Regions from separate parts of the Pseudoalteromonas sp. 5Ae-yellow genome, predicted to be linked through region 2. Evidence: predicted binding sites of a transcription regulator. Region 2 holds the regulator's gene; the other holds the start of a gene.
The links. The regulator ArgR, encoded in region 2, controls arginine synthesis, uptake and breakdown. The targets are predictions, from matches to a motif close to ANTGAATANNTATTCANT.

Region 1: the regulator ArgR is predicted to act here: its motif matches at 2,328-2,345, upstream of H4J63_RS00085 (aspartate aminotransferase family protein).

Annotation. Positions count from the first base shown of each region.
Region 1 covers NZ_JACGWD010000001.1:18,166-22,497, reverse strand. The annotation lists gene H4J63_RS00095 (aminodeoxychorismate/anthranilate synthase component II) at 416-997, shown strand; gene H4J63_RS00090 (HDOD domain-containing protein) at 1,041-2,201, shown strand; gene H4J63_RS00085 (aspartate aminotransferase family protein) at 2,581-3,786, shown strand; gene astA (arginine N-succinyltransferase) at 3,872-4,332, shown strand, end outside.
Region 2 covers NZ_JACGWD010000003.1:62,392-66,723, forward strand. The annotation lists gene H4J63_RS01425 (iron ABC transporter permease) at 1-428, shown strand, start outside; gene H4J63_RS01430 (ABC transporter ATP-binding protein) at 429-1,478, shown strand; gene H4J63_RS01435 (Dyp-type peroxidase) at 1,527-2,426, shown strand; gene argR (transcriptional regulator ArgR) at 2,434-2,901, opposite strand; gene mdh (malate dehydrogenase) at 3,127-4,059, shown strand; gene ispB (octaprenyl diphosphate synthase) at 4,145-4,332, opposite strand, start outside.

The DNA of each region.
Region 1 (4,332 bases), on a different contig from region 2:
AATCTGTTTATTTTGCTCAGTAAGGCATTTCACCAAAGTATTTAATAGTGCGATCAATAAATGCACGTACTTTAGAGGTCAATAATTTATTGTTGGGGTATACAGCCTACGTAGGTGTGTTAACTACTCGCGAAAAGCTTAAAACTCGATATTATTGCTCAAGGTGCAAGGAATCTCTGGCTTGAGAGAATAAATTTAAATATCACCATGATTTAATACGTTAATAAATCTCTTAACCAGAGTTCGGGTTAAGTGAACCAGTACCCACTAAAGACTTTAAAGAACTTTTAGCAAAAACAGTTAATTTTTAACGCTTTTTGCTAATTTATGTTGGCTAGTTAATAGTGGTAGAATGCAACGCTTAGTACCGCTTGCGTGAAGTAAGTGGTCAATAATTTATAAGGTTTGTTGTGTAATGCTGTTAATGATCGATAACTACGATTCGTTTACTTACAACTTAGTGCAATATTTTCAGCGTTTAGATCAAGACGTTTTAGTAAAACGTAATGACGAGCTAAACATTGCACAAATAAAACAGTTAAACCCGCAGCACATCGTGTTATCGCCGGGACCATGCACGCCTAACGAAGCGGGTATTTCATTAAATGTTGTTGAGCAACTAAAAGGACAATATCCTATTCTAGGGATTTGCTTGGGGCATCAAACTATCGCGCAAGCTTTGGGGGGAGATGTAATTCGTGCTAAAAAAGTTATGCACGGTAAAACATCACCCATAGTTCACACTAATAAAGGTGTGTTTAAAGGTTTAGCTAACCCGTTAACAGTATGTCGTTATCATTCTTTAGTGGTTAAAGCGCAAACTCTACCTAAAGAGCTTGAAGTAACAGCATGGACTCAGACTGAGCAAGGCGAGTTTGACGAAATTATGGGATTACTTCATAAAGAATTAGCAATCGAAGGTGTGCAGTTTCATCCCGAAGCTATTTTAACTGCTCAAGGCTTAGAACTGCTTGATAACTTTTTAACTCGCTTCTAATGTTATAATACACATAGCATTTTATACTTTATTAATGGATGTCATGACTGAACTTGTAGCCCAGCAGCGTACTGCCAAAATACTAAGCCAACGAGCTCATGACTTATTGCTTGGGCATAGCTTTGCGCATCAGCAAATTGGTTTCATTCATACATTAGATATAGATTACGGCGAACCCATGAAGCAGCGTACCTTGCTTCAGGTTGAAGTGGCCGCACAGAATAAACGCCAGCAAAGCAGTACTGCACATCATAAATATCGCGCGCAAGCAAGTGAGCAACTACACAAAACAATTGAAACAGCTATATATAAGCAGCTCGAAGATATAGATGGTGTAATTCATAGCACCATAGGTATTGAAGATGGCATTGCCAATATACTCGATATATTAGCGGTAAAGTCGGCATCGGTAGGGCGTTTAGAGCCATTGGTTAATGATTTAAGCTGGTTGGGTAGGGAGTTAGTAACGCTCGTTAATTTACCTTACTATCGTAATCAACGTAGTAAAAACACGTCTGTAAAAGTAGATAAGCCATCGCTTGCTCTTCGCTATATTGGTCTTGATAACTTACAGCTAGTTATACCTACATTTGCTGCGCGTCATTGGATGCCACATAGCACCGAGCCATTTTCATTATTAAAACGCCGGCTACGCGACAGCGCGATGGCAAACGCGATTGCTGCGCAAAAAATTGCACAAATTAATAATGTGAACGACGTTCATGCATTTACCCTTGGTATGCTTTTAGATGTAGGGCGAATTGCATTGGTGCGTTTGTACTTAAAAACGTTTGAGAAAGTATGGCAACGTAAAGTGCAGTTAGCCCGAAATGAAAACCAAAAAGATTTACACACCGCATTATTAGAGCTACAGCCCGACCCGCTATTTTTAACCACTCTACTTAGCAATAAGTCGATAGAGGTAAGCGCCAAAGTAATAGACAAAATGGCTTTTAAATATTTACCGTTTAAAGGTGTAATGCAGCAGCTAGTAAATGGGGTAGATAAGGGCGATACATTACTGCCGTTAACACAAGTAATGCTAAAGGCACGTTGCTACTCTCAATATCTTAATCTAAAAGAGCATCAACTTATTGAGCCTGACGAAACTCTAAGCTGGTTTTCGTACTTTAAGTTCACTAAAACGGAACTAAAAACCCTCCAATCGAGTAATTTTACCAATTTAGCTATTCAAATTGACTAAAAATCTGAATTTTTTGTTAATTTTTTTGCGACTAACCATTCATTCTCACTCTATTTTTATATTGCATATTTGCCGATTAAAGCGTGTGCGCCTCTGTACTCATGCGGTTAGTTGCCTAAAAATAAGCATAAATAGCTATGCAAATAGTTATTCACTATCTATGAAATAATATCTTTAGCCCTTTATTTTCAAGGGATACATGAAAGTTTTTAACGAGACAGATATAAGTAATTCTGAAATAATGTGCGTCTGAAAATTGAACCACAAAGCAATTTTGCGCAATTATCAGGTTACTGATCTTGCCTATAAAGTTGGTTACAAATATTAACCAAACACCTATTTTGATGTTTTGTGTTGCTCACAATTAAGAGGAAATAAAATGACAGTCAATCGCGAATTATTTGATCACGTAATGGTTCCTAACTACGCACCTTCAAGCGTAATTCCTGTTCGAGGCGAAGGCTCTCGCGTATGGGATCAACAAGGTCGAGAGTTTATCGACTTTGCTGGTGGTATTGCAGTTAACTGTCTTGGCCATTGCCACCCTGCATTAGTAGGCGCATTAAAAGAGCAAGGCGAAAAAATCTGGCATCTATCTAACGTAATGACCAATGAGCCGGCACTTCGCCTAGCTAAAAAAATGGTTGATGCGACATTTGCTGAAAAAGTTTACTTTGCCAACTCTGGCGCAGAAGCAAACGAAGCCGCGCTTAAATTAGCGCGTCGTTTTGCACTTGATAAGTTTGGCGCAGAAAAATCACAAATCATCGCGTTCAACAAAGGTTTCCACGGTCGTACATTCTTTACCGTAACTGTTGGCGGCCAAGCTGCATATTCAGATGGTTTTGGCCCTAAGCCTGGCGACATTATACATTGCGATTACAACGACCTAGCTGCTTTTGAAGCACTTATCAGCGATAAAACATGTGCCGTAATGATGGAACCTCTACAAGGTGAAGGCGGTATTGTTTCACCAACTGATGAGTTTGCTCAAGGTGTTCGCGATTTATGTACTAAACATAACGCACTGCTTATTTTTGATGAAGTTCAAACAGGTGTTGGTCGTACTGGCGATTTATATGCATACCAAGGCTTAAACGTAGTACCTGATATTTTAACTTCGGCTAAAGCACTTGGCGGCGGTTTTCCTATTGGCGCTATGATCACAACAACTGAAATTGCACAGCACCTTAAAGTAGGCACACATGGTTCTACTTATGGCGGTAACCCGCTTGCGTGTGCTGTTGCAGAAGCGGCATTTGATACAGTAAATACCCCAGAAGTACTGGCTGGCGTAAAAGAAAAAGCCGCATTATTTAATGAACTACTTAGCGCGGTTAACGAAAAATACAACGTATTTAGCGAAATCCGTGGCCAAGGTTTATTAATTGGTGCAGTAGTGAACGAGCAATACAAAGGTCGTGCAAAAGAGTTTTTAGTGGCAGGTACTGAGCAAGGCCTTATGTCACTAGTTGCCGGTGCAGACGTAGTACGTTTCACTCCATCTTTAGTAATTCCTGAAGCGGACATTCGCGAAGGTATGGCACGCTTTGAAAAAGCAGTAGCAAGCGTAGTAAACGCATAAGCGACTTAAGCCAACCAATTAAGGGCAAGCACCGCTTGCCCTGCAATTCCTATTTACCGTTATTTATAAGGGAGCAAGCGGACTCATGATGATCCTTCGCCCAATCCAGCAAAATGATTACTCAGCATTACTGAAAATTGCCCACGAATCTGGGCATGGTTTTACGTCTTTGCCATTAAACGAAGAACTATTGCAAAAGAAAATAGACCATTCTGTAAGTTCATTTGCTAAGCAAACGTCACAACCCGGTGACGAAGGCTACCTGTTTGTTCTTGAAGATAGCGAAACCGGTGATGTTGTAGGTACGTCTGCAATTGAAGCTGCTGTAGGGCTTGATGATGCATTTTATCATTATCACTTAAGTAAAGTGATTCACTCTTCGCGCACATTAGACGTATACAAAGCGGTTGATATTTTAACGCTATGTAACGACTACACAGGCGCTACAGAGCTTTGCACATTGTTTTTAAAAGATGGCTATCGTAAAAATTGTAACGGTAAGCTACTTTCAAAAGCGCGCTTTATGTTTATAAAGCAGCATCAAGA
Region 2 (4,332 bases):
CGTATAATTTAGATATTGGCTTACTGCTTACAGGTAGCATTCTTACTATTATTATTGCTTATATTGTTAGGTTTTACGCCATTGCACACGGAGCAATTGAGTCGAGTTTTTTACGTATTAGCCCATCACTTGATATGGCAAGCCAATCAATGGGTAAAAGCCAAGGACAAACACTGCGTTTAGTGCACCTACCTTTACTGCGAAGAGGATTGCTTACTGCTGCGTTATTGGTATTTATTGAGTGCATGAAAGAACTGCCGGCTGCGCTATTGCTCAGGCCGTTTAATTTTGAAAGCTTAGCTACTCATGTATTTCAGTATGTGAGTGACGAGCAGTTAGAGCTTGCTTCTATATCGGCATTATTTATTGTTATTGTTGGGTTTATTCCTTTGTATTTTATTAATCGTTCTATGGAGCAGCGTAGTTAAATGAGTAGTTTAATTTTACAAGGCGTGAGCTATCACTATAACGGTACAAAGGTTATTCACGATTTAGATTTAACAGTGGGTAAAGATGAAATTGTTTGTCTACTCGGAGCGAGTGGGTGCGGCAAAACGACCACGTTAAAAGCGATTGCAGGTTTAATTGAAGCTAAGCAAGGGTCTATTTTTATAGACGGTAAATTAGTGAGTGATGAGCAATCGTTTGTCTCGCCTGAGCACCGTAACATCGGCATGATGTTTCAAGACTATGCGTTGTTTCCGCATTTAACGGTGGCAAATAATATTGCATTTGGGCTTAGTAAAATGAGTAAAGCTCAAAAGCAGCAACGCGTTGATGAAATGCTTAAGCTGGTACATTTAATTGGCTGTGCTGACAGGTTTCCACATCAGTTATCGGGTGGCCAACAGCAACGCGTAGCGATTGCTCGTGCATTAGCTTATAAACCTAGTTTATTACTCCTTGATGAGCCTTTTTCAAACATCGACACACAAGTACGCTTTGAATTAATTGCCGATATACGTCGAATTATTAAGGCAACTCAAGTATCTGCTGTGTTTGTTACACATTCAAAAGAAGAGGCGTTTGCGTTTTCAGATACACTGGCCATTATGCATCGCGGTAAAATTGAGCAACAAGGCACGCCTGAGCAGCTTTTTGCAGCTCCATGTTCAAAGGAGGTTGCAGAGTTTCTGGGTCAGGGCATATACTTAAGCGCAGAAGTGTTAACCGCAACTGAATATAAAACACCATTTGGTTTAGTCGAATCTTATGTTGAGAGTAAGCATAATGTAAGTGCAGGGCTTATATATGTGCGCCCTCATCAAATAGAATTAGTGGCAGATAACCAAAGTGACAAATTCAGCAAGCGAGCTACAATCATAAGTCGTCGCTTTATTGGTTCGGCGTATGTTTATTCGCTTGTTATTGATGAACAAGAAATTGAAGTTGCAGCACAATATGGCCAGTCATTTGAAAATAATGATCAGGTTATAATAAAAATAAAACCTCACACGGTGAATTTTTTCGAATCGTAATTAATTTGTTATTCGCTGTGTTTTTATCTGTAAAACTAAGGAATAACAATGGCGCAAGCGCAATCAGGGATTTGTGCTGAAGCAAACTTACACGGTTTGCACTTATTTTTTAATGTGTTTGATGGTCAAGACGAATCACTTCGCGCAAAGTTAAAACAAGTAAGCGCTATAGAAGAAGAGTTTAGCGATCAATTTTCAGAATCAATGCTCTCTTGTATGGTTGCTATTGGTGCGCAATACTGGCCGCATATCCTCCCTGAATACATTCCAAGCGAATTACAGAGCTTTCCCAATATAACCCATAGCGATCACCAAATGAGCGTACAACCGTGCGATTTATTTGTGCAAATTCGCTCTGACCGTGAAGATGTTAACCATTTATTTGCGCTGCAAATTTTAAAATTATTTGCCCCCGATGTTGAGCTGGTGGAGCAAATTCGTAATTTTCGCTTTTTAGATGGTCGTGATTTTAACGGTTTTATTTATGGTGGCGATACAGCTCATGGAAGAAAAAAGCGCGCTACGGCTTTAATTAGCAACCCTGGTAGCTTTGAAGATCAGGGGAGTTATATTCATGTTCAGCGTTATAAACATGATTTAACTATGTGGCAGCATTTATCATTGAGTGAGCAAGAGCAAATAATGGGACGTACGCGTCTTGATAACACGCTAATTACTCCAGCGGTCGAAACCAGCCATGCTTCGCGAAGTGAGCTAAAAGACGAAGACGGACAACCGCTACTATTAAATCAAAGCATGCCTTATGGCGACGTGTATGAGCAGGGAATGTTATCAATTACATGCGCTTGTACGGGCACCGCATTTGAAAAAGTACTTAATAGTCGTTTAGGGGAAGGGGATTGCTACGACCACTGGCTTGATTTTACTCAAGCCGATATGGGCTCTGCTTTCTTTGCGCCTTCAGTCGGGTTTTTAAAACAAATTTAGTTTGCTATTAAACCGTATCAAATAAAATGCGAACACGTTCAAGTGTTACATCTATTTCAGATATTTTAGCAGGAGCGATAAAAATAGTGTCATCGCCGGCAATAGTTCCTAGTACGCCATCTGCTTTACCTAATGAATCTAATAAACGTGCAATAAGCTGAGCAGCACCTGGGCTGGTACGAATGATGATCATCATTTCGTTGTGCATAATGTCGATTACTAATTGGCGTAATGGGCTTTTAGCCGTAGGTACACCCATTTCAGCAGGTAAGCAGTAAACCATTTCTTGCTTGGCATTACGCGTGCGTACAGCGCCAAATTTACTTAACATGCGTGATACTTTACTTTGGCTTATATTGTCAAAGCCTTGATCTTTTAACGCATCAACTATTTCGCCTTGAGATCCAAAATTTTCTTCTTTTAATAGTGATTTAAATGCTTTTACCAGTGCTTCTTGTTTATCTTGTGGTTGCATAGTCTTTATTCGTTTTTGTTATTTATGCTGCAAATTCTACACAAAAATGAATAATTATGCAGCAGTTGTTTAGTTAACTTGCCAGTTTGATGCGTTAAATCACAAAAGTTTACGACTATGGTCGAAAATATACTTGAAATAGACAGGATAAATTTGTTTTTAGTCGCTAATTTCATTATCTTAAGAGCCACAAATGTTTCCTACCTCAAATTACGGAGAATTCCAATGAAAGTTGCTGTATTAGGTGCTGCAGGCGGTATCGGCCAAGCGTTGTCTTTATTATTAAAAACAGGCTTACCAGCTGGCTCTGAATTATCACTTTATGATGTTGCACCAGTAGTACCAGGTGTTGCGGTTGACCTTTCTCACATCCCAACAGATGTTAAAGTTGCAGGCTTTGGCGCAGACGATTTAAATAAAGCGCTTGAAGGTTCTGACATCGTTCTTATCCCAGCGGGTATGCCACGTAAACCAGGTATGGATCGTGCTGATTTATTCAATGTAAATGCTGGCATCATCAAAACTTTAGCAGAAGGCATTGTTGCCAGCTGTCCTAAAGCGTTAGTAGGTATTATTACTAACCCAGTAAATGGCACAGTTCCAATTGTTGCTGAAGTATTCAAAAAAGCAGGTACTTACGACGCTAAACGCGTATTCGGTATTACTACGCTTGACGTTATTCGTTCAGAAGCATTTGTTGCTGAACTTAAAGGCGTAGACGTAGCAACTGTAAAAGTACCAGTAATTGGTGGTCACTCAGGCACAACTATTCTGCCTCTACTTTCTCAAGTTGAAGGTGTTTCTTTCACTGATGAAGAAGTTGCTGCACTTACTCCACGTATCCAAAATGCGGGTACTGAAGTTGTAAATGCTAAAGCAGGCGGTGGTTCAGCTACGCTATCTATGGGTGCTGCTGCAGCTCGTTTTTGTATGTCTTTAGTTAAAGGCCTACAAGGTGAAGAAGTTGTAGATTACGCTTACGTTGCTGTTGAAAATGGCGATGCAGAGTACTTTGCACATCCAGTACGTTTAGGTAAAAACGGTGTAGAAGAAATTCTTTCTTACGGCGAACTAAGCGCATTTGAAACAAAAGCAAAAAATGACATGCTTGAAACTCTGAAAAAAGACATCAAAGAAGGTGTTGATTTCATGGCGTAATAGCCGGTTTAAGCAACAAAAAAGCCTGCATTTGCAGGCTTTTTTATTGCTCAGAATTAATGTCACACTGTGTAACTAGTTAAAACTAGTGGTCGCGGTCAACCGCAATACGGGCAAGGCTTATAAGTGCTTGCTTATAGTCAGACTCAGCTAAAAAGTCTAAACAGGCAATGGCTTTTTCGGCCTCAAGCTCTGCTTTTTGCATTGTAAACTCAAGCGCATTAGTTTGTTTTAGTGCAGTTAAAATTTCTTCTAAATGCTCCATACCATTAC